4 regions of the Arthrobacter sp. P1_B3 genome follow, and region 4 is predicted to be linked to each of the others. Evidence: riboswitches for the same ligand, from Rfam matches in the RefSeq annotation. Region 4 holds a riboswitch; each other region holds the start of a gene.
What was found. Region 4 has a riboswitch for thiamine pyrophosphate ahead of thiO (glycine oxidase ThiO). Riboswitches for the same ligand answer to the same signal wherever they lie in the genome.
Positions count from the first base shown of each region.

Region 1 (7,328 bases), on a different contig from region 4:
CCTGGCGCATCGACGAGCAGATCCACAAGGCCCTGGACCGGAAGGTCTTCCTGCCCTCCGGCGGTTCCCTCGTGATCGACCGCACCGAAGCCATGACCGTGGTGGACGTTAACACCGGCAAGTTCACCGGTTCCGGCGGCAACCTCGAGGAAACCGTCACCAAGAACAACCTGGAAGCGGCCGAGGAAGTCGTCCGGCAGCTGCGCCTGCGCGACATTGGCGGCATCATCGTGATCGACTTCATCGACATGGTGCTCGAATCCAACCGCGACCTCGTGCTGCGCCGCATGGTGGAGTGCCTGGGCCGGGACCGGACCAAGCACCAGGTGGCCGAGGTGACCTCGCTGGGCCTCGTGCAGATGACCCGCAAGCGGATGGGCACCGGGCTGCTGGAAGTCTTCGGCGAACAGTGCGAAACCTGCGCGGGCCGCGGCATCGTCACCCACGACGAACCGGTGGAACACCGCCGCGCCAACACGGTTGCCGCGGAGCACTATGTGCCGCGCGCCGAGGCGCAGCCTGCTGCCCGCACGGAGCGCAAGAGCCGTCGCCGCGGCAGGGGAGGCCAGGGCCCGGAGACGGCGCCGGCCGCACCCGCAGCCGTCCACGTCGAGCCCACCGAGGCCGAACGCCACGCCAAGGCTGAAGCCACCCGGGCCGCGCTGGCCAACATCGCCGCCGCGGCGCACGCCGCGCACCTGCACGACGGGGAGGCAGCCGCTGCCAGCGACGCCGGGGCCCGTAAGGCCGCCGTCGACGCCGTCACGCAGCTCGCGGCCGCCGAAGAGGCAGCCGGACGTCCCGCGACCGTGCTGACGTTTGGCGGTGAGCAGGTGGCCCTGCCGTTCGTGGAGCACGCCGAGGACACGCCGGAACCGGCCCTGACCCTGGACCTGCTGACCGAGGCCTTCGCCAACCTGGGCGACGCCGAGGCCGGCAAGCCGGCCGGGATGGACGCCGTCCAGGCCCCGCCCTCCGCGGCTTCCGCGGCACCGGAGGCGCCCGCAGCCGTGCGCACTGCGCAGGCGCCGGCTTCGCGGACAGCGGACACCACGGCTCGTGGCCGCCGCGGGCGCCGCAACCGGAGCGCCAGCCGCGCCCAGGGCGCTGCGAACGAGACCTCCGTGGAGCATCGCGAGGCGACGCGGCCGGCCGCGGCCGGATCGGTTCACGAGGCCAAGGCACCCGCCGCGGCCAGGCCGGCGTCCATCCCGGCCGGCAACGAGCCGATCATCCTCGGCGTGGGCGTACCGGCGTCGGAGCTGTAGTCCGCCGCGACTGATCGCTTCCCCGACCGGTCCCTTCGACTGGTTGGACTGCGGGACCGGGCCGGAGCGGGCGTAACAATACGTCCGCTCCGGCCCGGTCCCGCTCCTGCGTTAACGGGGCAGCCCGGTGGCAACGGCTAGGCTGGAACACTGACACGGGGTGCCGCGCATCAGCCGGCTGAGATCCAGACCCGTTGAACCTGTCCGGTTAGCACCGGCGAAGGGATGTCTGACTTGTCCGCGAGATCGAATCAGTCCGAGTTTCTGCCCAGCGATTGTCAGACGGCAGGGCCGTCCCCGTCCGTGCCGTCCCCGTCCGTGCCGTCCCCGTCCGCACCCCCGCGCATTCCCCGCGTGCTGGCCATCGCCGGCTCCGACCCCTCCGGCGGGGCCGGGATCCAGGCCGACCTGAAGAGCATTGCAGCGAACGGCGGCTACGGCATGGCCGCCATCACGGCCCTGACGGCCCAAAACACCCAGGGCGTGCGCGCCGTCCACGTGCCCCCGGCCGCGTTCCTCACGGCCCAGCTGGACGCCATCAGCGACGACATCGGCATCGACGCCGTCAAGATCGGCATGCTCGGCGACGCCGCGGTGATCGACGCCGTCCGCAGCTGGCTGGAAAAGGTGCGCCCCGACGTCGTCGTCCTGGACCCGGTGATGGTCGCCACCAGCGGCGACCGGCTCCTGCAGGAATCGGCCGAGGCCGCCCTGCAGGCCCTCCTGCCGCTGGCGGACCTCATCACGCCGAACCTCGCCGAACTCGCCATCCTGCTCAAAGAGCCCGCCGCGGCCGACTGGGCTGAGGCCTTGGCGCAGGGCAAACGACTGGCGGCCCTGACCGGCACCACCGTGCTGGTCAAAGGCGGGCACCTCAAGGACGGACACTCCCAGGGCGGCCAGCCCGGGGACGGACCCGTCGACGGCGGCGATGCCGCGGAGGGCGGGAACGGCGCGGGCGCCGGCTGCCCGGATGCATTGGTGAACACCGGGGGCCTGCTCGGCCGGGAAACGGTGGTGGTGCCGGGGGAGCGGATCGCCACGCGCAACAGCCACGGCACCGGCTGCTCCTTGTCCTCGGCCATGGCCACCGTGCAGGCCCGGGTGGGGGACTGGGAAGTGGCGTTGCGGGAGGTCAAGCCGTGGCTGCTGGGCGCGCTCCGCGAAGCCGCGGCCCTGGACGTCGGCTCCGGCAACGGTCCGGTCCATCACTTCCACCACATGCAGCAAACTGGCGATGTGCACGCCCTCAAAGACGACCAACGCGGCCAGGGCAGCCTCGACGGCCACGGTCCGGCGGAGGGCGAGTTCGCCGCTGCCTTGCGCGCAGGGGCCGCGGGCGATCTTGACGCCATCTACGCCCTGGACTTCATCCGCGGGCTGGCCGACGGGACCTTGCCCGAGCACGAGTTCGCGTACTACCTCGCCCAGGACGCCATCTACCTCAACGGCTACTCCCGGGTCCTGGCCCGTGCCGCCGCGATCGCCCCCACCGAGGCGGAGCAGCTGTTCTGGGCCCGTTCCGCACAGACCTGCCTGGAGGTCGAATCAGAGCTGCACCGTTCCTGGCTCAGCACCCGCCCCACTGCCCCCAACCTGGGCCCGGTGACGAAGTCGTACGTGGACCACTTGCTGGCCGCCTCGGTGGCCGGCAGCTACGCGATCCTCGTCGCGGCGGCGCTCCCATGCTTCTGGCTCTACGCCGAGGTCGGGGCCACCCTGCACCGGGAATTCCTTGCCGGCGGCGCCCCCGTGGCACACCCCTACGCCGACTGGCTGCGGACGTACGCCGATGAGGACTTCGCCGCCGCGACCCGGCAGGCCATCGCGTACACGGACACGGCGGCCAGACGGGCATCCGGGAGCGAGCGGGAGGCCATGGCCCTGGCTTTCCGGCAGTCATCGGGCTACGAAGTGGCCTTCTTCGACGCGCCGCGGCTGTACGCCTGACACGACCTGGCCCGCACAGCCGGTACGATGGTGGGGCACGGTTCCGGAAGTCCTTGCGGCAGCACAGCATCAAGACGGTCGAGATCACGGTCAAGAACATTGACACGGTCTTTGCTTCAAGACGTTGTGGCGCCTATCACGGACTACCAGCCGGAACCAGCCTCATTTGCGGCCGAAGGCAAAATTAGCGTATTCTAGATCTTCGGTGCTTACGCCAACACTTGGGTTATGACCCTGAGAACAGCCTGCTTGGAATTCCAAGTGGATTTGTTCCGGGGATAGCTCATGGGTTCCCCCGGGGAATCCACCGGCGTTGAGGCACAGCGTGAGCCGGTCCAAACAATTTGGCCCCAGGTTCCGCACGCAAATCTAGTAATAAACGTCGAGAGAAGTGAGTTCCCCAGTGGTGTACGCGATTGTCCGCGCAGGCGGCCGCCAAGAGAAGGTTTCCGTTGGAGACTTCGTTACCCTGAACCGCGTCCCCGGTGGAGCCGGCAGCACCTTTGAGTTGCCCGCACTGCTCCTGGTGGACGGTGACAAAGTCACGTCTGCTGCTGCGGACCTGGCCAAGGTAACGGTTACGGCTGAGATCCTCGAAGACCTTCGTGGTCCGAAGATCGTCATCCAGAAGTTCAAGAACAAGACCGGTTACAAGAAGCGTCAGGGCCACCGTCAGGAACTGACCAAGGTCAAGATCACCGGTATCAAGTAACTCTTCGTTACTGTTCAGGTTCCAGCAGATTCCCCAGAATTTTTTGAAGGCAGGCATTCCAAATGGCACATAAAAAAGGCGCGAGTTCCACTCGCAACGGTCGTGACTCCAACGCCCAGTACCTCGGCGTCAAGCGCTTCGGTGGCCAGGTAGTTTCCGCAGGCGAGATCATCGTCCGCCAGCGCGGCACCCACTTCCACCCGGGCGCCGGCGTCGGCCGCGGCGGGGACGACACCCTGTTCGCCCTGACCCCCGGTGCTGTCGAATTCGGCACCCGCCGTGGTCGCCGCGTTGTGAACATCGTGGCTGCTGCAGCTGCAGAGTAACAAAACGTTCTAAATCGGTGGGGCGGGCCATTAGGTCCGCTCCACCGGTGTTTTAACCGCATTACAATCATCTTGGGCCCCTTTGTGGGTCCGGGGAACAGCACTGAGGAGATCCACGTGGCGAGCTTTGTAGACCGGGTAGTACTGCACGTATCCGGCGGTACCGGCGGCCACGGCTGTGTCTCCGTTCACCGCGAGAAGTTCAAGCCCCTCGGCGGTCCCGACGGCGGCAACGGCGGCAACGGCGGCGACGTCATCCTGCGCGTCGATCTCCAGACCACCACCTTGCTCGACTACCACCACGCACCCCACCGGCACGCCACCAACGGCGGCCCCGGCATGGGCGACTGGCGCGGCGGCAAGAACGGCGAAACCCTGATCCTTCCGGTGCCCGTAGGTACCGTGGTGAAGTCCAAGTCCGGTGAGGTCCTCGCCGACCTCGTGGGCGAAGGCGACGAATACATCGCCGCCGCCGGCGGCATTGGCGGCCTCGGCAACGCCTCGCTGTCCTCCCAGAAGCGCCGCGCGCCCGGCTTCGCGCTGCTCGGCATCGAGGGTGAATCCAGCGACGTCGTCCTGGAGCTGAAGTCCATCGCTGACATCGCCCTCGTCGGCTTCCCCTCGGCCGGCAAGTCCAGCCTGATCGCCGCCATGTCGGCCGCGCGGCCCAAGATCGCCGACTACCCCTTCACCACCCTCATCCCGAACCTGGGCGTCGTCCAGGCCGGTGAGGTCCGCTTCACCATTGCCGACGTCCCCGGCCTGATCGAGGGCGCCAGCGAGGGCAAGGGCCTCGGCCACCACTTCCTGCGCCACGTCGAGCGCTGCGCAGCCCTCGTGCACGTACTGGACTGCGGCACGCTCGAATCGGACCGCGATCCGCTCTCCGACCTCGCCATCATCGAGGCCGAGCTGGAGAAGTACGCCGTGGACATGAGCTACAGCGGGTCCGACGGCGAAGTGGTTCCGCTGAACCACCGCCCCCGCCTGGTGGCCCTGAACAAGGTGGACCTGCCCGACGGCAAGGACATGGCCGAGTTCGTCCGCCCCGAACTGGAATCCCGCGGCTACAAAGTCTTCGAAATCTCCGCGACGAGCCACGAAGGCCTCCGCCAGCTCGGCTTCGCCATGGCCGAAATCGTCCAGGCCGCCCGCGACGCCGTCGCCGCGACCCCGCCGAAGGTGCAGGCCCCCGTGCTGCGCCCCCGCGCCGTCAACGAGACCGGCTTCACGATCCGCCGCGAAGAGAAAAACCTCGAGCCGCTCTTCCGCGTCCTCGGCGACAAGCCCGTGCGCTGGGTCAAGCAGACCGACTTCACCAATGAGGAAGCGATCGGCTACCTCGCGGACCGCCTGGCCAAGCTCGGCGTCGAAAATGAACTCTTCAAGCAGGGCGCCACACCGGGCGACACTGTGGTCATCGGCGAGGACGACGGCGTCGTCTTCGACTGGGAACCGACCATGATGGCCGGCGCCGAACTTCTCGCCTCACCGCGCGGCACCGACGTGCGCTTCGCCGACATCGGCGACCGCCCGACGCGTGGCCAGAAGCGCGACGAACAGCAGGAGCGGCGCGACGCGAAGGCCGCCGCCCGTGCGGAGCTCGAAGCCGAACGCAAGGCCGGCATCTGGACCGAGTCCGTCAGCGGACGCCGCGCGCGGCAGCCGCTCAAGGAGAGTGGACTGGGCGCAACAGATGACGAGTAAGACCGTCGTCGAGCACCGGTCGCAGCCCCTCAAGGCCCACACCCTCAGCGCCCCGGACCGCAGTGCGCTGTCCGGGGCCCGCCGGATCGTCGTCAAGGTGGGCTCGTCCTCGCTGACGTCCATCAAGGGCGGGATCTCCGAAGAGGCCCTGACCGGCCTCGCCGACGCCTTGGCGCACCAGCGCAACGCCGGCACCGAGATCATCCTGGTGTCCTCGGGCGCGATCGCAGCCGGCCTCGCCCCGCTGGGACTCGAGAAGCGCCCCCGCGACCTCGCCACCCAGCAGGCCGCTGCCAGCGTGGGCCAGGGCCTGCTGATGGCCCGGTACACCCACGCCTTCGGCGCGCACGGCGTCACCGTCAGCCAGGTGCTGCTGACCGCGGATGACCTCATGCGCCGCAGCCAGCACACCAACGCGTTCCGCGCGCTGAACCGGCTCCTGAACCTCGGCGTCGTCCCGGTGGTCAACGAAAACGACACCGTGGCCACCCACGAAATCCGCTTTGGCGACAACGACCGGCTCGCCGCCCTGGTGGCCCACCTGGTCCGCGCCGACGCACTCCTGCTGCTCTCCGACGTCGACTCCCTGTACGACGGCCCGCCGTCGCACGGCGCCAAACGGATTGCGCACGTCTCCGGCCCGCACGACCTCGACGGCGTCTCGATCGGCAGCACCGGCAAGGCCGGCGTGGGCACAGGCGGCATGGCCACCAAGGTCGAAGCCGCCAGCATGGCCGCCGGTTCCGGCATCCACGCCTTGGTCACGTCCACGCCGAATGCGGCTGCGGCACTGGCCGGCGAGGACGTGGGCACGTGGTTCTCCGTCAATGGCGCGCGCAAGCCGATCCGGCTCCTGTGGCTGGCCCACCTGGCCACCGTGCACGGCACCCTGGTGCTCGACGACGGCGCGGTCAAGGCCGTCCGCGACCGCCGCACCTCGCTGCTGCCTGCCGGGATCGCCGCGGTGAAAGGCCACTTCGAGGCCGGCGACGCCGTGGAGATGGTGTCTGTCGACAACACCGTGATTGCGCGCGGGCTGGTCAACTATTCCGCCGCCGAGCTGCCCCAAATGCTGGGCCGCTCCACGCGGGAATTGGGCAAGGCGCTGGGCCGCGGATATGACCGCGAAGTTGTTCATGTTGACGACCTGGTGCTGGTCTAGGTCCACTGGACGCCTAAACTGGAAGCATGACTGAGGCCCTGACTTCCGCCGCCGTGCCCGCCGCCGTGTCTGACGTGCCTGCCGGCACCGTTCCCGCCGGCACTGCCGTACCCGCCCAGGGTTTCGGCGCGGCGCCGGATCCGGCAGGGACGCCGGCCACGGCAACGGACATCGAAGCTGCCGTCCACGCGATCGCTGACCGC
Region 1 covers NZ_JBFTZV010000006.1:172,068-179,395, forward strand. Annotated here, with positions in the region: gene AC1D2F_RS09780 (Rne/Rng family ribonuclease) at 1-1,268, shown strand, start outside; TPP riboswitch at 1,415-1,511, shown strand; gene AC1D2F_RS09785 (bifunctional hydroxymethylpyrimidine kinase/phosphomethylpyrimidine kinase) at 1,494-3,218, shown strand; gene rplU (50S ribosomal protein L21) at 3,622-3,930, shown strand; gene rpmA (50S ribosomal protein L27) at 3,993-4,256, shown strand; gene obgE (GTPase ObgE) at 4,374-5,963, shown strand; gene proB (glutamate 5-kinase) at 5,953-7,125, shown strand; gene AC1D2F_RS09810 (glutamate-5-semialdehyde dehydrogenase) at 7,152-7,328, shown strand, end outside.
Region 1: linked by a shared signal. The riboswitch ahead of AC1D2F_RS09785 (bifunctional hydroxymethylpyrimidine kinase/phosphomethylpyrimidine kinase) and the one ahead of thiO (glycine oxidase ThiO) in region 4 are both predicted to bind thiamine pyrophosphate.

Region 2 (7,328 bases), on a different contig from region 4:
GCGAGTTGCAGGGTGGCGGCAAATGAACCGGAAAAGGATCTCGCTGCGCCAGGAACTGCCGCTGCTGGTGTGGCTCGTTTTTGTCTGGGGCGCGCTGTGGCAGAACTTCAGCCCGGGCAATCTCCTCTTCGGGGCCCTCATCGCCGTGCTTGTGGCGCGCATCTTCTATCTGCCCCCCGTGGAGCTCGGCGGCCGCTTCAACGTGCTCCGCGCCGTGCCCTTCGCCCTCATCTTCCTCGGAAAGGTCGTCGCGGCAAGCTTCCAGGTCCTGTACCTCGCCGTGGTCCGCGGCCCCAACGTGGTCAGCGCCATTGTCGCCGTGCCGCTCCGGAGCCATTCCGACCTCCTGGTCACTGCCACCGGGCATGTGATCTCGCTGATTCCGGGATCCCTCGTGGTGGAGGTGGACAGGTCAACGTCCACGCTCTACATCCACGGCATCAACGTCCGCAATGCCGAGGACGCGGCCAAGCTGCGCAAGGAGGTCCGGGACACCGAGGCCGGGCTGATCAGGATCATGGGGACCAAAGACGAACTGTCCGCCCTCACACAGGAGATCGCCGCATGATGCAGACCGTCCTGACGGTGACCGCCGTCGTACTTTCCCTGGCCGCCGCGGGGGCGATCGTCCGGATCGGGCGGGGCCCCTCGCTGCTGGACCGGGTTCTCGCCGCCGACGTGCTGCTCGCCATTTTCGGGGCGGCCCTGTGCATCGACATGGCCGTCAACCGGCACCTCAACAACCTGATGCTGCTCGTTGCGATTTCCCTCATCGGGTTCGTCGGCTCGGTCACTGTGGCCCGGTTCGTGGCTGAGAGAAGGGAGAGCGTCCGTGAATCCTGAAACAGTGATCGATGCCGTCTCCGCCGTGTTCATGGTGACCGGTGCGCTCATGTCACTCGGCGCCGCGATCGGGCTGTTGCGGTTCCCGGACCTCATGAGCAGGATGCACGCCGCCACCAAGCCGCAGGTCCTCGGCCTGTTCCTGCTGTTGGCGGCGCTTGGCCTGCAGATGCGCAGCTGGTGGGTGTGGCCCGTCCTGGTGGTGGCCTGGCTCTTCCAGCTGCTCACCGTCCCCGTGTCGGCCCACATGGTGGGCCGGGCCGGCTACCGGACCAAGCACCTGCATCCGGAGCTGCTGAGCTCCGACGAGCTCGAGGCCGTAGTTCAACAGGCAGCGGGCCAGCAGGCGGCCAAACACGGAGTGGACGACGACGACGAAGCCGGCCGCTGAGCCCGTTCGGTGACCGGCGCGGCAGCCCGGCACATCGACCGACGCTTCGACCGGCGCCGCCGCTAGTCGAGTCCGGTCAGACGATGTCCTGGGTCTTGGCGAAGCGGGTGATCGCGCGCTGGGTGCCGCGGTTGGCGAGCACCTGGATGATGGCGCTGACCGATGCGGAGATCAGGGCGAACGTCAGGGCCGAGCGCAGCGTGGTGGGGACGTCGTCGTCGTGGCCCTTGGGCGGCTTGTTGCCCGTGGACTTTTCCCAGATGGTGTCCACCAGCTTGGTGCCGGCAAAGCCGGCCAGGAGGCTGATGCCGGTGCCGAGCAGCTTGATGATGATGTTCATTCTTCGGTCTCCTTGGGACGGGAACAGGGTCTCTCCCTAGCCTAGCGTTCCGGTGTGAGGACCATCCGCAGGGCCTCGACCACGAGTTCGTGGTCCGCCTTCTGGGGCAGGCCGGAGACGGTGACGACGGCGACGGCGCCCGTGCCGCGCACGTAAATGGGGAACGCCCCGCCGTGGGCGGCGAACTCCGTCTGGTCCCACCAGGCGTTGTCCTCGATCATTCCGCCGGCAGCGCGGGCCCGGAGGCCCACCAGCAGGGACGGGACCTCGTACCGCATGGCGGTCCGCTTCTTGGCGTTGATCCAGCGCTCATTGTCCGGCGTGGCACCGTCCAGCGCTGCGTGGAAGAGCACCTGCTCGCCCTTGGTGATGTCGACCGCGATGGGCAGCGAGCGTTGCCTGCCCAGCTCGACAAGGAGGAGCCCGAGGTCCAGGGCGTCGTCCTTGCTGAACGACGCGAACTGGAGCGCGTCCATCTCGGCCAGTACCCGGCCGATGAGCACCGCCAGGGATCCCTGCGGCTGCGGCTCCCTCGAGTCAGGGTCGTATTCCCCGGAGGGATCTTGTGTGGCTGGTGTCTGCGTCAAAATAATCCAGCTTTCCGGTGGGTGACGAGGCCGCCCGCTGGCGGGTCCGGGTGTCCGACACGTCGACTCTACCAAGCGGGGCGTTCCCGGCCGCGGAGACCTGCTTTGCCCCGTCCCGGATTGTGACGGCACACCACTGAAAACCCGGCCCTCCGGGTGTAAACTGAGCCAGCCCACAAGGGCGAAACAATTTACGACAGGGGAGCGCCGCCGTCGGGCATCACCGGAAAAATCCGGGGAAACCTTAGGTGGGCGCTGAGAGTGCGGGCAGCCGCAGACCCTCGAACCTGATCCGGTTAGTACCGGCGCAAGGGAGTCGAGTTCTCAGGGTGCGCGGAGGGCGGCGGAAGCCGAAGCCGGCCGGAGCACCCTCCCCTCCTGTTCCTCAGGAGGACGACATGACAGATATTTCAGCACAGCATGGTTCCGCCAGCCCATCATCGGCCCGGCGCAACTACACCTGGCGTGTGGTGGACATTGTGGTGGCCGCGTTGATCGCCGTTGCCGGCGGCGTCATCTTCTGGGCCTGGTCCCAGGGCGCGAACCTCATTTCGGTCCCGGTCAACGCGCTCTACCCGCCGCTCAGCGGACTCTACGCCGGCGGCTGGATGATCCCGGCGGTGCTGGGCATGCTCATCATCCGCAAGCCGGGCGCAGCGCTCTTCTGCGAAACCGTCGCGGCCACGGGCGAGCTCATCATGGGCTCGCAGTACGGCACCACGGTGCTGATCTCCGGCATCCTGCAGGGCCTCGGCGCGGAACTGGTCTTCGCGGCCTTCCTCTATAAGAAGTTCAACCTGCCGGTGTCCCTGCTCGCCGGAGCCAGCGCGGGCCTGTTCTGCGGCCTCAACGATTCCTTCCTGCCGTGGGGCTGGAACATCGCCTACGCAGCCGGGGACAAGCTCGCCTACATCGCCTTCACCACAATCTCCGGCGCAGTGATTGCCGGCGGACTGTCCTGGCTCGCCACCCGCGGCCTGGCCAAGACCGGAGTGCTGGGCTCCTTTGCCTCCCGCAAGGCCGCCACGGAGCCTGTTTTCTCCTGATCGCTTCTCCAGAACCCTCTTATCCTGAACTCTGCAGAGCACCCATGAGATCTTCAACAGGCGTCCGGCCGGCCGCCGTCACGGCCCGCGGCTGGGGCTGGCGGCACGCCGGAAGGCCCCGGCCCGCCGTCAGCGGCCTTGAGCTGGACATCCGGCCGGGGGAGCGCGTGCTCCTGCTGGGCCCCTCCGGCGCCGGCAAATCGACGCTGCTCCACGCCCTGGCCGGCGTGCTGGGCGACGGCGCGGCCGGCGCCTCGGGGCCGGCCGGCGACTCCGAAGACTCAGACGAGACCGGAAGCCTGCTGATCGACGGTGCCCCGCCACGGGCGCATCGCGGCCGCGCCGGGCTTGTGCAGCAGGACCCGGAAACCCAGGTGGTGCTTTCCCGCCTCGGCGACGACGTCGCCTTCGGTGCGGAGAACCTCGCCGTCCCGGCGGCGGAGATCTGGCCGCGCGTGCGCGAGGCACTCGACGACGTCGGGCTGGGCCGGCTGCCGCTGGACCACCCGACGTCGGCACTCTCCGGCGGACAAAAGCAACGGCTGGCGCTCGCCGGGATCCTTGCGATGCGGCCGGGGCTGCTGCTGCTCGACGAGCCGACCGCCAACCTCGACCCCGCCGGCGTCCTGGAGGTCCGCGACGCTGTGGGCCGCTGCCTGGACAAGACCGGCGCCACCCTGGTGGTCGTGGAGCACCGGGTGGGGGTCTGGAAAGACCTGGTGGACAGGATCGTGGTGCTGCAGCCCGGGTCCGCCACGGACTCCGCCGTGCTGATTGACGGACCGCCGGACCGGGTCCTGGCCGAGGCGCGGGACATGCTCATCGGTGCGGGCGTCTGGGTGCCGGGCTACGTCCCGGCGACGCGGTTGCGGCTGCCGGCACGGGACGCAGGTCAGCTCCTGCTCGCGGCCGACGGGCTCGCGGTGTCACGCGAGCGGCCGCGGCGGGCCGGGCTGCGCGACGGCTTCCGCACGATCGCGCCGCGTCCGGTCCAGTCCGGAGTTTCCGTCCAGGTCCACGCCGGCGAGGCCCTGACCATCACGGGACCGAACGGCGCGGGGAAGTCCACCCTGGCGCTGACGCTGGCCGGGCTCCTGCGGCCCGTTGCCGGAACGGTCTCGGCCGCGCCGAAGCTCAGCGGTGATGCCGGAACCGATCCGTACCGGTGGAAGGCCCAGCAGCTGATCGCCAGGATAGGCACCGTGTTCCAGGAACCCGAGCACCAGTTCGTCACCGGCAAGGTCCTGGACGAGCTCATGTTCGGCCCCCGCCACCTCGGCTACGGCGCAGACCGCGTGGACGAGCTGCTGGAACGGCTGCGGCTCAGCGAACTCGTGGAGGCCAACCCCTACACGCTTTCCGGCGGCGAGAAGCGCCGCCTTTCGGTAGCCACCGTGCTGGCCGCGCACCCGCAGGTGCTCGTCCTGGACGAGCCCACCTTCGGCCAGGACGCCAATACCTGGGCCGAACTCGCCTCGTTCCTGTCCGAGCTGCTCGACGCCGGCACCGCCGTCGTCTCCGTGACGCATGACGCCGAATTCAGCGCCGTCCTCGGCGGCACCGAACTCCGACTCCGGCCGCGGGAAACTGCCGCCGCGGATGCTCCCGGCCCGGATCTTGAACTGCCGGAGGGGGCCTCGCCATGAGGGACGCACTGAGCCTGCGCGGCAACCATGCGCTGCTGACCCGCGCCAACCCGCTCGCCAAGTTCACCGCGGTCACCCTGATCACGCTGGTCCTGGCGCTGTCCATTGACTGGGTCTCGGCGTCGGTGGCGCTGGCCTTCGAACTGCTGCTCCTGCCGCTGGCCGGCCTGACCCTGGCCTTGCTGTGGCAGCGCGGCTGGCCGCTGATCCTCGCGGCGGCGCTGGGCGGCTGGAGCACCGCCATCCTGGCGCCCGACGCCGGATCCGTCCTGCTCGACGCCGGGATCTGGTCCATCAGCGCCGGTTCCCTGCAGCTGGGGATCGGCTTCATGCTCCGCGGGCTCGCGATCGCACTGCCTGCGGTGCTGCTGATGAGCTGCACGGACCCCACAGACCTTGCCGACGCCCTGGCCCAGAACGCAAAACTGCCGCACCGGTTCGTCCTGGGCACCTTGGCCGCCATGCGGCTGGTCGGGATCATGGCCGAGCAATGGCAGACGATCGGCATGGCCCGGCGGGCCCGCGGCGTGGGATCGAGCGGCAACCCCTACCAGCGGTTCCGCGCCGCCCTGGGCCAGAGCTTCGGCCTGCTGGTGCAGGCGATCCGGAGCGCTTCACGGCTCGCGGTGACCATGGAGGCCCGCGGGTTTGGCGGCGCGGCGCGGACCTGGGCCAGGCCGTCCACGTACAGCGGACTCGACGTCTGGGTACTGCTGGGCGGACTGGGCATCGCGGCAGCCGCCGTCGCAGCGGCCCTCGGCTCGGGCACCTGGAACCTCGTCTTCCTCGCGCGCCAGTAGCGCGCCGCCCACTGTTTCCGGCACCGCAGCGCGTCGCAAGCCACCGGGTATCGCATGATGCGGGTATCCCTGTGAGATTAACGGCACTCCGGCGGGAATGCCGGGGGTTAATAAATCATCCGTGATATTTTCGGGACATGACTCAACCGACTGCTGAACACGTAGGCCTCCTGCTCCGCGAAGCCCGCGGCGCGAAGGGCTGGACCCAGGGACAACTCGCCGCCGAGCTCGGCACCAGCCAGAGCGCCATCGCCCGGATGGAACAGGGCAAGCAGAACCTGAGCCTGAAGATGATCCAGCGACTGGAGGCGATCGTCGGACACAGCATCGTCAAGGTGGGCCGGCCCCAGATGACCCACCTCCGTGTCGAGGGCGGCCGCACACTCGCCGGCGCGGTGGACGTCAACAGCAGCAAGAACGCCGGCGTCGCCCTGTTGTGCGCCAGCCTCATCAACCGCGGCACCACCACCCTGCGCCGGCTGGCCCGGATTGAGGAAGTCAACCGGATCGTGGAGGTGCTGACCAGCATCGGCGTCGAGTGCACCTGGCTCAACGCGAACGACCTCCAGATCCGCCGCCCCGCGGTCCTGGACCTGGCATCCATGGATGTGGAGGCGGCCCGCCGGACCCGCAGCGTCATCATGCTCCTGGGCCCGCTGCTGGACGAGGCCGACACCTACCGGCTGCCCTACGCCGGCGGCTGCGACCTCGGCACCCGCACCGTGCAGCCGCACATGCAGGCACTGCGCCAGTTCGGCCTGAGCGTGGAGGCGAAATCCGGGTTCTACGCGGTGCAGGCGCCGCCGTCGGACGGTCATGACCGCTCCTTCGTGCTGAGCGAACGCGGCGACACCGTCACCGAGAACGCCATCATGGCCGCAGCCCACCGCCGCGGCACCACCGTCATCCGCAACGCCAGCCCCAACTACATGGTGCAGGACCTCTGCTTCTACCTGCAGATGCTCGGCGTGGAAATCGCGGGGGTTGGCACCACCACGCTGGAGATCACCGGCCGCCCGTCGATCGACGCCGACATCGAATACTTCCCGTCCGAGGACCCGATCGAGGCGATGAGCCTCATCACCGCCGGCATCGTGACGAACTCGGAGGTCACCATCCGCCGCGTCCCGATCGAGTTCATGGAAATTGAACTCGCCACGCTAGAACAGATGGGCCAGCGACTTGAGGTTTCCGGGGAATACTTTGCCCGCAACGGCCGCACCCGCCTGGTGGACGTCACCACCAAGCCCTCGGAGCTGCGGGCGCCGGAGGACAAGATCCACCCCATGCCCTTCCCCGGCCTGAACATCGACAACCTGCCGTTCTTCGCGGTGATCGCCGCCAACGCCCACGGCCAGACCATGATCCATGACTGGGTCTACGAGAACCGGGCCATCTACCTGACCGAGCTCAACAAACTGGGCGCCCAGGTGCAGCTGCTCGATCCCCACCGGATATACGTCAACGGGCCCACCAAGTGGCGTGCCGCCGAGGTTGGCTGCCCGCCGGCCCTCCGCCCCGCCGCCTGCCTGCTGCTGGCCATGCTGGCGGCCCGCGGCGTCTCGGAGCTGCGGAACATCTATGTCATTGAGCGCGGCTACGAGGACCTGGCCGAACGGCTCAACACCATCGGCGCGAAGATCGAGTACTTCCAAGACTGATCCCAGACTGATCC
Region 2 covers NZ_JBFTZV010000013.1:63,849-71,176, forward strand. Annotated here, with positions in the region: gene AC1D2F_RS14530 (Na+/H+ antiporter subunit D) at 1-26, shown strand, start outside; gene AC1D2F_RS14535 (Na+/H+ antiporter subunit E) at 23-568, shown strand; gene AC1D2F_RS14540 (MrpF/PhaF family protein) at 565-843, shown strand; gene mnhG (monovalent cation/H(+) antiporter subunit G) at 833-1,234, shown strand; gene AC1D2F_RS14550 (DUF4235 domain-containing protein) at 1,311-1,574, opposite strand; gene AC1D2F_RS14555 (heme-degrading domain-containing protein) at 1,616-2,161, opposite strand; TPP riboswitch at 2,350-2,493, shown strand; gene AC1D2F_RS14560 (ECF transporter S component) at 2,560-3,207, shown strand; gene AC1D2F_RS14565 (ABC transporter ATP-binding protein) at 3,252-4,853, shown strand; gene AC1D2F_RS14570 (energy-coupling factor transporter transmembrane component T family protein) at 4,850-5,653, shown strand; gene AC1D2F_RS14575 (UDP-N-acetylglucosamine 1-carboxyvinyltransferase) at 5,791-7,314, shown strand.
Region 2: linked by a shared signal. The riboswitch ahead of AC1D2F_RS14560 (ECF transporter S component) and the one ahead of thiO (glycine oxidase ThiO) in region 4 are both predicted to bind thiamine pyrophosphate.

Region 3 (7,328 bases), on a different contig from region 4:
GCCACTGCTCCGGCGTCCAGGGGTCCGATCCCGCTCCGGCCAGGGTGAGGCCGTCGGCGCGGCCCCGGGCCACCAGGCGGGCCAGCCCTGGCAACAGGAGCCTGCCCGTCAGATCGCCTGAGGCGCCCAGGATGAGCAGGGTTTTTACAGTTGTTTGGCTGGTCACCTAAGCCAGCATGCCATCTTGAAGGCGCATCTTGGTACCCTAGATAGTCGAGTCCTGTTGTCGAGGCGGTTCGTCCAGGCGAACACCAGTCGCGACGCTGGCGTGCCGCACCGGCCGCCACCTGTAGATCCACTGAAAGAAGTGCACGGCGCGTGTTCAATTCACTCTCTGACCGGTTGACAGCAACCTTCAAGAATCTGCGTGGCAAAGGCCGCCTGACCGAGGCGGACGTTGACGCCACAGTCCGCGAGATCCGGCGTGCCCTCCTGGACGCCGATGTCGCCGTGCCCGTGGTCCGGGAGTTCACTGGCCGCGTGCGCGAGCGTGCCCTCGGCGCCGAGGTTTCCGGGGCGCTGAACCCGAGCCAGCAGATCGTCAAGATCGTCAACGAGGAGCTCGTGGAGATCCTCGGCGGCGAGACCCGCCGGATCCGCCTCGCCAAGACCGGACCCACCATCATCATGCTGGCCGGCCTGCAGGGCGCCGGCAAGACCACCCTGGCCGGCAAGCTCGCCAAGTGGCTCAAGTCCCAGGGCCACAGCCCCATGCTGGTGGCCTGCGACCTCCAGCGCCCCAACGCCGTCACCCAGCTGCAGGTGGTCGGCCAGCGCGCCGGCGTGCCCGTTTTCGCCCCGCACCCAGGCGCCACGTCCACCGAGCTGGACCACCCTGCCGGCGACCCGGTCGCCGTCGCCCGTGACGGCGTCGAGGAAGCCAAGCGCACCCTCCACGACGTCGTGATCGTGGACACCGCCGGCCGTCTCGGCGTCGACGCCGACATGATGGAGCAGGCGCGCCAGATCCGCCGCGCGATCGTCCCGAACGAAGTCCTGTTCGTGATCGACTCCATGATCGGCCAGGACGCCGTCAACACAGCCGTGGCCTTCGACGAGGGCGTCAACTTCACCGGCATCGTGCTCTCCAAGCTCGACGGCGACGCCCGCGGCGGTGCCGCGCTCTCCGTCGCATCGGTCACCGGCAAGCCGGTCATGTTCGCGTCCACCGGCGAAGGCGTGGACGACTTCGAGCTCTTCCACCCGGACCGCATGGCCTCGCGCATTCTCGACATGGGTGACGTCCTCACCCTGATCGAGCAGGCCGAGAAGTCCTGGGACAAGGATGAAGCCGCCCGGATGGCGAAGAAGTTCGCCGACCAGGAAGACTTCACCCTGGATGACTTCCTCGCCCAGATGCAGCAGATCCGCAACATGGGCTCCATGAAGAAAATGCTCATGATGATGCCGGGCGCGCAGAACATCCGCCAGCAGCTGGAGCAGTTCGACGAGCGCGAGATCGACCGTGTTGAGGCCATTGTCCGGTCCATGACCCCGCACGAGCGCGTTGCTCCGAAGATCATCAACGGCTCCCGCCGGGCCCGCATTGCCCGCGGTTCCGGCGTGCACGTCTCCGAGGTCAACGGACTGCTGGAGCGCTTTGCCCAGGCCCAGAAGATGATGAAGAAGATGGCCGCCGGCGGCGGGATGCCCGGAATGCCGGGGATGCCCGGCATGGGCGGCGGGGCGCGCAAGGGAGCCAAGCCCGCGCCCAAGAAGAAGGCCCGCTCCGGCAACCCGGCCAAGGCAGCGCAGGAACTGCGCGACGCCGAGGCCCGGCGTGCCGCCGGCTCCAAGGCCCTGCCCACCGGGGCATCGTTCGGCCAGCAGGGCGGCGACTTCGATCCGTCCCAGCTGAATTTGCCCAAGGGCTTCGACAAGTTCCTCGGCGGCAGCAAGTAGCCGCAGCTGCTAATGCCGCCGGGACTGTGTCGCCGGCGGCATCAGCACTGAAGTGCCATAGGGTTAGACAATGTTCAAGCAGCGCGTAGTCTTCGTCCACGGGGATGGCAGCTTCGGTGCCGCCGCGTGGCCAAAGCAGCACGGAATGGCGCTGGACTACGACGCCCTGTTCCTGCGGCGGCACGGGTTTGACGCCGTCGCGGAACCCCTCGAATCCAACTTCGCCGCCGACGCCGCAATTGTGCTCGCGTCGCTGGCAGACGACGGCCGCGGCGAGGCCGGCGGCCATGTGGTGGCCCATTCGCAGGGCGCGATCGCCGCGATGATGGCTGCCGTCGAGCGGCCCGACCTCGTCCAGTCGCTCACCCTGGTGGAACCGGCCTGCCTGTCCCTGACCGCGGAGCTTCCCGCCACCGCTGCGCACCGGGCGCTCATGCAGCCGCTCTTCGACGTCCGGCACAACCTCAGCGACGACGACTTCCAGCGGGAGTTCATCCGCCGCGCGTTTGCGGCCGACGCCCCGGGGGCCACGACGCCGGAGGCCCTCCGGGCGGCGCGCCGGCTCCGCCTGCAGGCGCCGCCGTGGGAAGCCCCGCTGCAGATCGTGCCGGGCGTGCCGACGCTGGTCCTGACCGGAGGCTGGGAACCGCTGTATGAGGAAATCGCCGGCTACCTGCGCGAGACCGGCGCCCTGCACCGCACGGCGCCGGGAGGGCACCGGCCCCAGGATTCAGCCGAGGGGGACCGGGCCATCCGCTCGTACATCGCCGAGGTTAGCCGGCACCAGCACGCCCGGGCGTCCTAGGAGGCTGCAGGTTCGCCTACGGCCGGTTCCGGCAGGTAGACCTTGCCGCCCGAGGCGAGGAACTCATTGCTCTTCGCCTGCATTCCGGCCGCCATCTGCGCCAGGGCCGCCTGCGAATCAGCTGAACCGTATTCGTCCCGGATGTCCTGGCTGATCCGCATCGAGCAGAACTTGGGACCGCACATCGAGCAGAAGTGGGCTGTCTTGGCCGGCTCCGCGGGAAGCGTCTCATCGTGGAAGGCCTCCGCCGTCACCGGGTCCAGGGACAGCGCGAACTGGTCCCGCCAGCGGAACTCAAACCGCGCCTTGGACAGGGCATCGTCGCGTTCGTGGGCGCCGGGGTGGCCCTTGGCGAGGTCGGCGGCGTGGGCCGCGATCTTGTAGGTGATCACGCCCGTCTTCACGTCGTCCTTGTTCGGCAGCCCGAGGTGTTCCTTGGGTGTCACGTAGCAGAGCATGGCGGTGCCGAAGCGGGCAATCTCCGTGGCGCCGATCGCCGAGGTGATGTGGTCATACCCCGGTGCGATATCGGTGACCAGCGGCCCGAGCGTATAGAACGGGGCGCCCTTGCAGAGTTCCTGCTGGCGCTCCACGTTTTCCCGGACGAGGTGGAAGGGCACATGTCCCGGGCCCTCCACCATGACCTGCACATCGAACTCCCAGGCCCGCTGCGTGAGCTCGGCCAGCGTGTCCAGCTCGGCGAACTGCGCCGCGTCGTTGGCATCCGCCGTCGCGCCGGGCCGCAGCCCGTCACCCAGGGAGAACGCGACGTCGTACTTCGCGAAGATCTCGCACAGCTCGTCGAAGTGGGTGTAGAGGAAGTTCTCCTGGTGGTGCGCCAGGCACCAGCCGGCCATGATGGAGCCGCCGCGGGAGACGATGCCGGTGACCCGGTTGGCTGTCAGGGGCACGTAGCGCAGCAGCACCCCGGCGTGGATGGTCATGTAGTCCACGCCCTGCTCGCACTGCTCGATCACGGTGTCCCGGAAGATCTCCCAGGTCAGGGCATTCGCCTCACCGTTGACCTTCTCCAGCGCCTGGTAGATCGGGACCGTGCCGATGGGGACGGGGGAGTTGCGGATGATCCATTCGCGTGTCGTGTGGATGTCGTCCCCGGTGGAGAGGTCCATGACCGTGTCCGCGCCCCACTGGGTGGCCCACTGGAGTTTGTCCACCTCCTCGGCGATGGAACTGGTCACGGCGGAGTTGCCGATATTGGCGTTGATTTTCACCAGGAACGCCTTGCCGATGATCATCGGCTCGGATTCGGGGTGGTTGACGTTGTTGGGAATGATCGCCCGCCCCGCGGCCACCTCGCTGCGGACCAGCTCCACATCGCAGTTCTCCCGCAGCGCGACGAACCGCATTTCCTGTGTGATGACACCGTCCCGGGCGTAGCGCATCTGCGTGACGGTCTTGCCCTCAACGGCGCGCCGCGGCACCGGCCGGCCGCCCCGCCACTCGGCCGACGCCGCACCCCGGCGCACCGCCGACTTGCCGTCGTCGAGCAGCTCCCGTTCCCGGCCGGCGTAGGTTTCGGTGTCCGCCCTGGCCTCAATCCAGGATGCCCGGAAGGGCTCCAGCCCGCGGACCGGATCGCTGCCGGGGCCGGCGGTGCGGTAGACCCGGAAGGGTGCGTTCCCGACGCCGCCCGGTGAGGGTTCCAGGRCAATCTCGGTCACCGGGACGCGGATGCCATGGTCCGGGTCCGTGGTGAAGGCCAGCGAGTGGGACTTCAGCGACTGCGTGGCGGCTGCAGGCTCATTTTGGGCTGACTCAATTTGGACGGGCTCGATTTGGGCAGGGCTGTGCTGGGTCAATTGGGTATTCACGAAAATACTCACTTCCTTCGCCGGCATTACCCGGACAGGTTCAACGGTCGCAGGCTGCGTCAGCCCGATCTCAGCCCCTGCAGGGGGCACCCGTGTGGTCGTAGACGAAGCTACCACGTGCCTGTCGACGGCTGTGGAGTATGACGCGGCCGGCGGACCGCGGTGTTAGCTTGGCATTGTGACTGTGCCCGGGGCCGCGGCCCGGATCAGGACGGCGACGCCGGAAGACCTTCCGGCGCTGCCGGTTCTCGAGGCCGCAGCAGACCGCATCCTCGAAGCGGAGCCGGGGGACCAGGCGCTCCCGGCTCCGGCGTTGACGACGCCGGTCGAGCCGCGCTTCATACTTGTCGCCGGAAACCCGCCCGTAGGATTTGCCCGCGTTGACGAACTCGGCGGCCAGGCCCACCTGGAGCAACTCTCCGTGCAGCCGGACTTCGGCGGGCGGGGGATCGGCCGGTCCGTGGTGGAGGCGGCCATCGATGCGGCCCGGAGTCGTGGCTGTTTATCGATGACGCTTAGCACCTTCGCGGACATTCCGTTCAATGGGCCGTTTTACGCGAGCTGCGGTTTCGAGGAATTCGCCCAGCCGGGCCAGGCGTTGGCTGCCCTGCGGGTGCACGAAGCGCAGCTGGGGCTGGATGATCTGGGCCGGCGGGTTGTCATGCGGATTAGGCTTAGGCCATGACCGGCATCATCGAATTCAGCGGCCCCATCCTCACGGCCGCGGACCAGGAACGCCGCGGACTTTGGTCGGTGGACGGACTGCTGACCTTCCGCCGCCCGGCAGCCGCGCCGGAGACCGTGCTGGACGGCTGGGTCATTCCCGGGTTCGTGGACGCACACTGCCACATCGGCCTGGGCCCGGGCGGGGACGTTTCCGAGGACACCGCCGAATCCCAGGCCCTGGCGGACCGGGACGCCGGGACGCTGCTGGTCCGAGATGCCGGCGCGGTCCACGACACCCGCTGGCTCCAGCAGCGGGCGGACCTTCCCCGGATCATCCGCTCCGGCCGGCACCTCGGCAGGACCCGGCGCTACCTGCCGGGCCTGGCCATCGAGGTCCAGCCGGAGGATCTCGTAGAGGCGGTGCGGAAGCAGGCCCGCGCGGGCGACGGCTGGGTCAAGCTCGTGGGGGACTGGATCGACCGCGACGCCGGCGACCTGGCGGCCAGCTTTCCCGCCCGGACGGTCAAGGACGCCGTCCAGGCCGCCCACGATGAAGGGGCCCGGGTCACCGCGCACTGCTTCGCCGAAGACACCCTGGATGACATGCTCGACGCCGGGATCGACTGCATCGAGCACGGCACCGGGCTGCTGCCCCGGCACTTGCCGCGCTTCCTCGACCAAGGCGTCCCGATCGTGCCCACTCTGATCAACATCGCCACGTTCCCGGACATCGCCACGCGGGCGGAGGCCAAGTTCCCCCGCTACGCCGCCCACATGCGCTCGCTGTGGGAACGGCGGGCTGAACGGGTCCTCGAAGCCTACGAGGCCGGGGTGGCCATCTATGCCGGCACCGACGCCGGCAGCGTGATCAGGCACGGCCGGATCGTGGACGAGATCCATGCCCTGCACGCCGCCGGCCTGCCCGCAGCAGCCGCCCTCGACGCGGCGGCCTGGTCCGCGAGGACGTGGCTCGGCGCGGACGGCATCGCCGAAGGGGCCAGCGCCGACGTCCTGGTATGCGCCGAAGACCCCCGGCAGCACCTCGGCACCCTCGCGGGCCTACAGCACATTGTGCTGAGGGGGCACTTCATCCGTTAGGAATAAATTGAAGCTTCAAGTAATTTTACCCTATACGAAAGGTCGCCGATACCCGGTGGCCGCAAGACACCGGAGCGTTTCGATGACCCAAGAATCCAGCACCCAGGATCTCCTTCCGGCCGAACTCAGCATGGGCACCGTGATGCTCAAGGTCGGCGACATGAAGCTCATGACCGATTACTACCAGCGGGCCCTCGGCCTGGAAATTGTGGCCGAACAGGACGGCGGCCTCTACCTCGGACGCAAGCGCAAGCCGCTGGTCCACCTGGCGCCCGCCCCCGGCCTGAACATTCCCTCCCGCGGCGAGGCCGGGCTCTTCCACACCGCCCTGCTCTTCGAGGACCAGCACTCCCTGGCGGCTACCGTGGCCACCGCGGCCCAGTATGAGCCCCAGTCCTTCACGGGCAGCGCGGACCACCTTGTCAGCGAGGCGTTCTACTTCAACGACCCCGAGGGCAACGGCATCGAGCTGTACTGGGACCGGCCGCGGGAAGCCTGGTCGTGGGAGGGCAAGAACGTCGTCATGGACAGCCTGGCCCTGCCGCCGCAGCGTTACCTGCAGCAGTTCCTGACCGAAGAATCCGTGACCGGCCAGCGCGAGGCCGCCGCCGGCGTCGGGCACGTCCACCTGCAAGTGGGCGACGTTCATTCCGCGCAAGAGTTCTACGTCGGCACCCTCGGATTCGAGAAGACCGCGGGCTGGCACGGCCAGGCACTGTTCGTCTCTGCCGGCGGCTACCACCACCACATGGCCATGAACGTCTGGAACAGCCGCGGCGCGGGTCCCCGGCGCGACACGTTGGGCCTGGGTGAAGTCCTCATCGAAGTGCCGTCCGGTGACGACGTCGCAGGCCTGGCCGACCGGCTTAAGGTCGCCGGCGTCGATTCGCACCACACCGGCGCCGAGCTGCGCTTCGAGGACCCGTGGCGCAACCGGATCCGCGTCGCCGTGCGCTAAGGCACGCTGTTCGCTGGGCATGTCCAGCGTTCATAGCTCCCCACTGGACATGCCCAACGTTCGTTGG
Region 3 covers NZ_JBFTZV010000007.1:20,544-27,871, reverse strand. Annotated here, with positions in the region: gene AC1D2F_RS10255 (glucose-6-phosphate dehydrogenase) at 1-166, opposite strand, end outside; gene ffh (signal recognition particle protein) at 319-1,902, shown strand; gene AC1D2F_RS10245 (alpha/beta fold hydrolase) at 1,973-2,707, shown strand; gene thiC (phosphomethylpyrimidine synthase ThiC) at 2,704-4,539, opposite strand; TPP riboswitch at 4,535-4,643, opposite strand; gene AC1D2F_RS10235 (GNAT family N-acetyltransferase) at 4,718-5,224, shown strand; gene AC1D2F_RS10230 (amidohydrolase family protein) at 5,221-6,303, shown strand; gene AC1D2F_RS10225 (VOC family protein) at 6,386-7,261, shown strand.
Region 3: linked by a shared signal. The riboswitch ahead of thiC (phosphomethylpyrimidine synthase ThiC) and the one ahead of thiO (glycine oxidase ThiO) in region 4 are both predicted to bind thiamine pyrophosphate.

Region 4 (7,328 bases):
CCGGGACGTCCCCGCCGCCCGGGCGCGCGACCCGCCCCAGCAACGGGGCGTTGTCCGGGGTGCCGGGCCGGGCCCGGGCCGTGGCTTCCAGCAGCTCCAGCTCGGCGACCGCGGGCACCAGCTGCTGGGCGTCCCGCAGCAGCTGGTAGATGCCGCCGGCAGATACGGCATGCGGATTCGACGGTCCGTCCTCGCGCTGGGTGGCTCCGATCACCACGGTGCCGTCCTGGCGGGGAACGATGTACACCGGAACCCCGCGCACCATGCCCCGCACGGTTGCGGTGAGCAGCGGCTGAAGATGCGGGGGCACGCGAAGGCGCAGGATGTCGCCGTAGACGGGCCGCAGCGGCAGCGCCAGTCCGGCGGGCAGCTCCTCGAGCCCGGCGGCGCCGAGCCCGTTGGCGACGACGGTTTCTGCGGCCCGCACGAAACCGCCACCCGCCAGCCGTACGCCCGCAACCTGTCCGTCCTGCCACAGCAGGCCCGCCGCGCGCCGCCGGATCAAACTCCCGCCCTCCGTGCCGAGCACGCCGGCGAGCCGGGCGATCAGGAGGCGGGGGTCCACCTGGTGATCGGCCGGGATGTCGAAGGCGCACGAGATGCCGGGACTCAGCAGCGGCTCCCGGCTCCGCGCCTCGCGCACTGTCACCGGTTCCACGGTGAGGCCGCAGGCCTGCTGGACTTCCCTCAGGTCCGCGAGCGCGCGCCGGTCCGCCGCGTCGGCCCCGACGGCCAGGGTCGGCGTCGTCAGGTAGCCGGTACCGGCCCGGCATTCCGTGCCCCCGGCACCGGCGTCCATCCCCGCACCGGCGTCGACTTCGGCAGCGAATCCGGGCCACAGCCGGGAGGACTCAAGCATCAGCTCCAGGAGCTGCTCCTCCTGGTAGTGCAGCTCGCTCACGGGGGCCAGCATGCCGGCCGCGGCCCAGCTGGCTCCGCTGCCGGGAGCATCATCGATCAGCACCACGGACCGGCCCGCGCGGCTGGCCTCGAACGCGATGCCGTGGCCGATCACGCCGCCGCCGATCACGGCAACGTCTGCGGTGATGTCTGTGGTGATGCCTTCGGCGCTGATGTCCCCTGCGGTACCGGGCCCGGCGTCACAAACTCTGGAAGCGGCGTCATTTGCGGCTTCGGCTGCGCGGCCGGCTCGTGAGCCCATAAAAAAATTCCTTCCCTACGCCGGTACTAGCCGGATCAGGTCAAGCGGTCGGCTCTGACGCCCTCTCAGCCGTGCAGCGGCGACATGGCTGCTGCGGGCTCCCGCGGTATGCGCCCAGTTTAGAGGAACTAGGCTGGTGCCATGAGCCAGGACCCCCTCCACACCACCGCCCGCCTCTACCTCTGCACCGACGCCCGCAGGGACCGCGGCGACTTCGAGGACTTCGTTGACGCCGCCTTCGCAGGCGGCGTTGACATCATCCAGCTGCGCGACAAATCGCTCGAGGCGGCGGAGGAACTCGAACTCCTGGAGGTCCTTCACGCGGCAGCACAGCGCCACGGACGGCTGTGGGCCGTCAATGACCGGGCTGACATCGCCTCCTTGTCCGGGGCGCCGGTGTTCCATATCGGCCAAAAGGACATTTCGTTCGACGCCGCCCGCGGCTTCCTGGGCAAGGATGCCGTGATCGGCCTGTCCACCCACAGCCCGAAACAGGTGGACGCCGCCATTGCCGCCTCACCAGGCCGTAAAGGACTCGACTATTTCTGTGTGGGACCCGTGTGGGCGACGCCCACCAAGCCGGGACGCGCCGCCGTCGGCCTCGACCTGGTGCGCTACGCCGCCCAGGCAATCGGCCGGGCGGAAGCGGACGGCACCGGCAAAGTCGACGGGGTCGTGCCGTGGTTCGCGATCGGCGGGGTCGACCTCAGCAACGTCGAGCAGGTAGTCGAGGCCGGCGCCCGGCGGATCGTGGTGGTCCGGGCGATCACCGACGCCGCTGATCCGGCCCACGCCGCGGGTGCACTGCTGGCGGCGCTGGACGCTGCGGAATCCTAGGCAGGTTCCCCGGCCCGCAAGCCCGCCGGCGTTCCGGGCCGCGGCCACCCTGGCCGGCAACCTCGCCGGCACCGCGGCTGGCGCTCGGTACTGGACCTACCCGGCCAGCCCCAGCCCTGCCATCCTGCGCGCGTGGTTCGCTGCGAGTTCGGCCGTCAGGCCGCTGACCAGCTCCCTGGCGTCGGCGTCGTCCAGCCCCGAGAGCCCGGCGAGGAACTCGTGCTCAAGGCTGACCCGCTGGGCGTGGGTCAGGACCTCACCCAGCAGGCGCCTGGCCCACAGCGCCAGGCGCGACGCGAGCCGGGGGTCATCGGCCAGGGCCGCCTTGAGACGCTCCTGCAGCACGGCCGTAGACTCGCCTGTGGAGCGGACCTGCCCGATCAGCTCCCGGGTCCCGGCGTCGACGTACCGGCCGACGGCGCTGTAAAAGTCAGCGGAGACCGTGTCGATCACGTAGGCCTTCATGAGCGCCTCGTACCAGTCCGCCGGGCGCGTGCGCTCGTGGAAGTGGTCCACTGAGGGCTGGAACGGCAGCATGGCAGCCTCCGTGTCCAGGCCCATGTGCTCGAGCCGGGCGTGGACGAGTTCGTAGTGCTGGAACTCGTCCACGGCCATCCTGCCCAGCACTGCACGGTCATGCAGCGTGGGCGAATACCGGGCGCTCGAGGACAGCCGTTCGAAGGCAGAAAGCTCGCCGTACGCCATGACTCCCAGCAGATCCGCCAGGAAGCTGTTGTAGAGGGCCGGATCGTCCGCAGTTGCGCTCATCATCCAAGACTAATAGCGGAAATCGGGCTACCCTGATTTTCGTGTCCCATCATCGCCTGACCCCCAGTGTCCACGAGCAGCAGAACCAGCTTGCCGGGGCTCTCAAGGCGCTGCGCACCACGCTGGAACTTCCCGGTCCGTTCCCCGAGAACGTGTTGCGCGACGCGGAGGCGGCGGTGGCCGAGCACAAGCTGCCGGACCTGGACCTCACACATGTCGAGTTCGTGACCATTGATCCGGCATCGTCCACTGACCTCGACCAGGCCCTGTTCATCGAACGGAGCGACGGCGGCTACAAGGTGTTCTACGCCATCGCCGACGTCCCGTCCTTTGTCGCCCCGGGCGGCGCGCTCGACGCCGAGACCCGGCGCCGCGGCCAGACCTTCTACACTCCGGACGGCCGGATTCCGCTGCACCCGGAAATCATCAGCGAGGCCGCCGGCAGCCTGCTCGCCGGGCAGCTCTGCGCGGCGTTCGTCTGGGAGTTCGAGCTCGACGCCGCGGCAGAGGTGACCTCAGTCCTCGTGCGCCGTGCACAGGTCCGCAGCCGCGCGAAACTCAGCTACAAAGGCGTCCAGGCCGAGCTCGACGCCGGCACCGCGGCGCCCGTGCTGCAGTTGCTGAAAGAGGTAGGCATCAAACGGGTGGAGCTGGAACGCCTGCGCGGCGGCGCAAGCCTGAACATGCCGGAACAGGAAATCCAGCAGCTGCCCGACGGCGGCTACCGGATCGTGGCGGCCCCGCCGCTGCCGGTGGAGGACTGGAACGCCCAGATTTCGCTCATGACCGGGATGGCCGCCGCCGCGCTCATGCTCCAGGGCAAGGTCGGCATCCTGCGCACCATGCCCGCCCCTGATGAGGCTTCACTGAGGCACTTCCACCGCCAGACCCACGCTCTCGGCAAGCCCTGGGACGGGGAAATGCGCTACGGCGAGTACCTGCGGACGCTGGACCCCACGGACCCCCGGCAGCTGGCCATTGTGCATTCGGCCGGGATGCTTTTCCGCGGTGCCGGGTACACGCACTTCGACGGCACGGTGCCGGGAGCCGCAGTCCAGTCCGCCATCGGCGCCGCCTACGCCCATTCCACGGCGCCGTTGCGGCGGCTGGTCGACCGCTTCGTGCTGGTGATCTGCGAGGCCCTGAGCAACGGCACCGAAGTTCCGGCCTGGGCCCGGGATGCCCTGCCGTCCCTCCCGGCCATCATGGGCACCTCGGACCAGCTTGCCGCGAAACTGGAGCGGCTGTCGCTGGACACCGTGGAGGCGGCGCTGCTCGTCAACCACGTCGGCCAGGAATTCGACGCCGTCGTCATCTCCGGCCCCAAACCGGCGAAGAGCAACACCAATGGCAGCGGGAACGGGAATGGGAACGGCGGCAAAGCCAACGGCAACGGAAACGGCCCGTCCGGGATCGTCCAGATCGCCGAGCCCGCCGTGACCGCGCGATGCCCCGGCGAACTGGAACCGGGCACGCAAGTCCGGGTCCGGGTGGTGTCCTCAGACATCGCCACACGCGAAATCCAGCTGGAGCTCGTGGGCTGACAGTCCCTTATCAGTCCGCAGCCGGCACGCTCCCGGGGCGTGATGACGGGTCCAGTCGAGGATCCGGGCCTCGTACAGCTAGACTGGAGAAGTAGAAATGGATGCCCGGTCGTTGATTTCCATGATTTTCGAATTCAACAAGCCCGCCCCTACGCGATCTTGAGATCCACCCGCTGGTCCCCAGTGCCAGCATTTAGATAGCCCGCGATCGGCTTCCACTGGAAATGCTTGCGCGCCTGAGCGTGCTCCGGAACGGCCACTTCGGCCGGCCCCGTTGAGCAAGCAGCGCAGCCCAAAATGAATAAGGAAACTCCCCTGTGAGTGAATTGCACACGCACCAGCTTCTGACCGATGAGTCCGGCACGGAGACCATCGAGCCCGAAGAAACAATTATCTCGGACGAAAAGCCGCACGAGATTGCCGAAAAGACCTTCGCCGACTTCAACGTCCGCGCGGATATCGTGGAGTCGCTGGCCGACGCCGGCATCACCCACCCGTTCCCGATCCAGGCCATGACGCTGCCGGTGGCACTGGCGGGGCATGACATCATCGGCCAGGCCAAGACCGGTACGGGCAAAACCCTCGGCTTCGGCATCCCGGCGCTGCAGCGCGTCGTCGGCCGTGACGACGCCGGCTTCGACAAGCTGGCCGTGCCGGGCGCCCCGCAGGCCCTGGTGATTGTGCCCACCCGCGAACTCGCCGTCCAGGTGGCCAAGGACCTCGAGAACGCCGCCAAGAAGCGCAACGCCCGCATCGCCACCATTTACGGTGGCCGCGCCTATGAGCCGCAGGTCGAGGCGCTGAAGAACGGCGTCGAAGTTGTTGTCGGCACCCCCGGCCGCCTGATCGATCTCTACAAGCAGAAGCACCTGAGCCTGAAGAACGTCAAGATCGTCATCCTCGACGAGGCCGACGAAATGCTGGATCTCGGGTTCCTGCCGGACGTCGAGACCCTGATCGCCGGTACCCCCGCGGTCCGCCAGACGCTCCTGTTCTCGGCCACCATGCCCGGCCCGGTCATCGCCATGGCCCGCCGCTACATGACCCAGCCGACCCACATCCGCGCCGCGGACCCGGACGACGAAGGCCTGACCAAGCGCGACATCCGCCAGTTGATCTACCGTGCCCACAGCATGGACAAGGTGGAAGTGGTAGCCCGCATCCTGCAGGCCCGCGGACGCGGCCGTACCATCATCTTCACCAAGACCAAGCGCACCGCAGCGAAGGTGGCCGAGGAACTGGTGGACCGCGGTTTCGCCGCCGCCGCCATCCACGGCGACCTCGGCCAGGGCGCCCGCGAACAGGCGCTGCGCGCCTTCCGCAACAACAAGGTGGACGTCCTCGTCGCCACCGACGTCGCCGCCCGCGGCATCGACGTCGACGACGTCACGCACGTGATCAACTACCAGTGCGTCGAGGACGAGAAAATCTACCTGCACCGCGTCGGCCGCACCGGCCGCGCGGGCAACAAGGGTACCGCTGTGACCTTCGTTGACTGGGATGACATGCCGCGCTGGGGGCTCATCAACAAGGCCCTGGGCCTGAGCTACCCCGAGCCCGTGGAGACCTATTCCTCCTCGCCGCACCTGTTCGAGGAACTCGACATCCCTGCGGGCACCAAGGGCCGGCTCCCCCGCGACAAGCGAGTGCTCGCCGGCGTCGACGCGGAGGTCCTCGAGGACCTCGGCGAGACCGGCAAGAAGAACTCGCGCGGCAGCGCAAAGGACGGCGCCCGAGAAGGCAGCCGTACGGGCAGCCGTGACGGCGCCCGCGAGAGCAGCCGCACCGGCGGCCGTGAGGGTGCACGTGAAGGCAGCCGCACCGGCGGCCGCGACTCGCGCCGCAGCGGCGCCGAAGCCGGCGGACGGTCCGGCGACCGCCGTCGCCGTCCCGCCGAGGCCGATACCGTGTCCACCGCCAGCGGACAGGGCCCGGAAACTGCTGCCGCCGCAACGGCGAAGGCCCCCACCGAGGTGGACCGGGCAACCCGTGCCCGGCGCCGGACCCGCACCCGCCGTCGCAACGGCGAGGTAGTGGCCGGCGGCGACGCACAGCCGAGCGGCGCCGAGGCCTAATCCCCTCCATGACTGACACCGTCTGGGCGCCGGACGGCAGCAACCTGGTGGTTCACGCGGATAACGCGGAATACCTCCCCACGCTGCCGGACGGCGCCTTCACACTGATTTACGTGGACCCGCCCTTCAACACCGGCAGGGTCCAGCGGCGCCAGGAAACCAAGATGGTGCTCAACGCCGGCGGCGAGGGTGACCGCGTCGGGTTCAAGGGCCGGTCCTACGACACCATCAAGGGTGCGCTGCATAAGTACGACGACGCGTTCAGCGACTACTGGTCCTTCCTCGAGCCCCGGCTCGTGGAGGCCTGGCGGCTCCTGGCCGACGACGGCACGCTGTACCTGCACCTGGACTACCGCGAGGTGCACTACGCGAAGGTCATGCTGGACGCGATCTTCGGCCGGGAATGCTTCCTGAACGAGATCATCTGGGCGTACGACTACGGTGCGCGGGCCAAGTACCGCTGGCCCACCAAGCACGACAACATCCTTGTCTACGTCAAGAACCCGGCGAAGTACCACTTCGACAGCGCCGAGGTGGACCGTGAGCCGTACATGGCGCCCGGACTTGTCACCCCCGCCAAGCGCGAGCTCGGCAAGCTTCCCACGGACGTGTGGTGGCACACGATCGTTTCGCCGACCGGCAAGGAGAAGACCGGCTACCCGACGCAGAAACCGGAGGGACTCATCCGCCGCGTGGTTGCGGCCTCAAGCCGGCCCGGCGACTGGTGCCTGGACTTCTTCGCCGGTTCCGGCACGCTCGGATCCGTGGCCGCGAAACTCGACCGCAGGTTCGTGTGCGTGGACCAGAACCAGCCGGCCATCGACGTCATGGCCAAGCGCCTGGCCGCGAAGGCGCAGTTCACGTCGTTCCCGACGGCCTGACCCCGCCGCCCGGCCTGACCCGCCACTTCGCCCGTTGCGCTATCACTTGTGGCGGCTATTC
Region 4 covers NZ_JBFTZV010000004.1:198,601-205,928, forward strand. Annotated here, with positions in the region: gene thiO (glycine oxidase ThiO) at 1-1,162, opposite strand, end outside; TPP riboswitch at 1,157-1,277, opposite strand; gene thiE (thiamine phosphate synthase) at 1,304-1,999, shown strand; gene AC1D2F_RS06520 (ferritin-like fold-containing protein) at 2,096-2,770, opposite strand; gene AC1D2F_RS06525 (RNB domain-containing ribonuclease) at 2,809-4,311, shown strand; gene AC1D2F_RS06530 (DEAD/DEAH box helicase) at 4,629-6,386, shown strand; gene AC1D2F_RS06535 (DNA-methyltransferase) at 6,395-7,267, shown strand.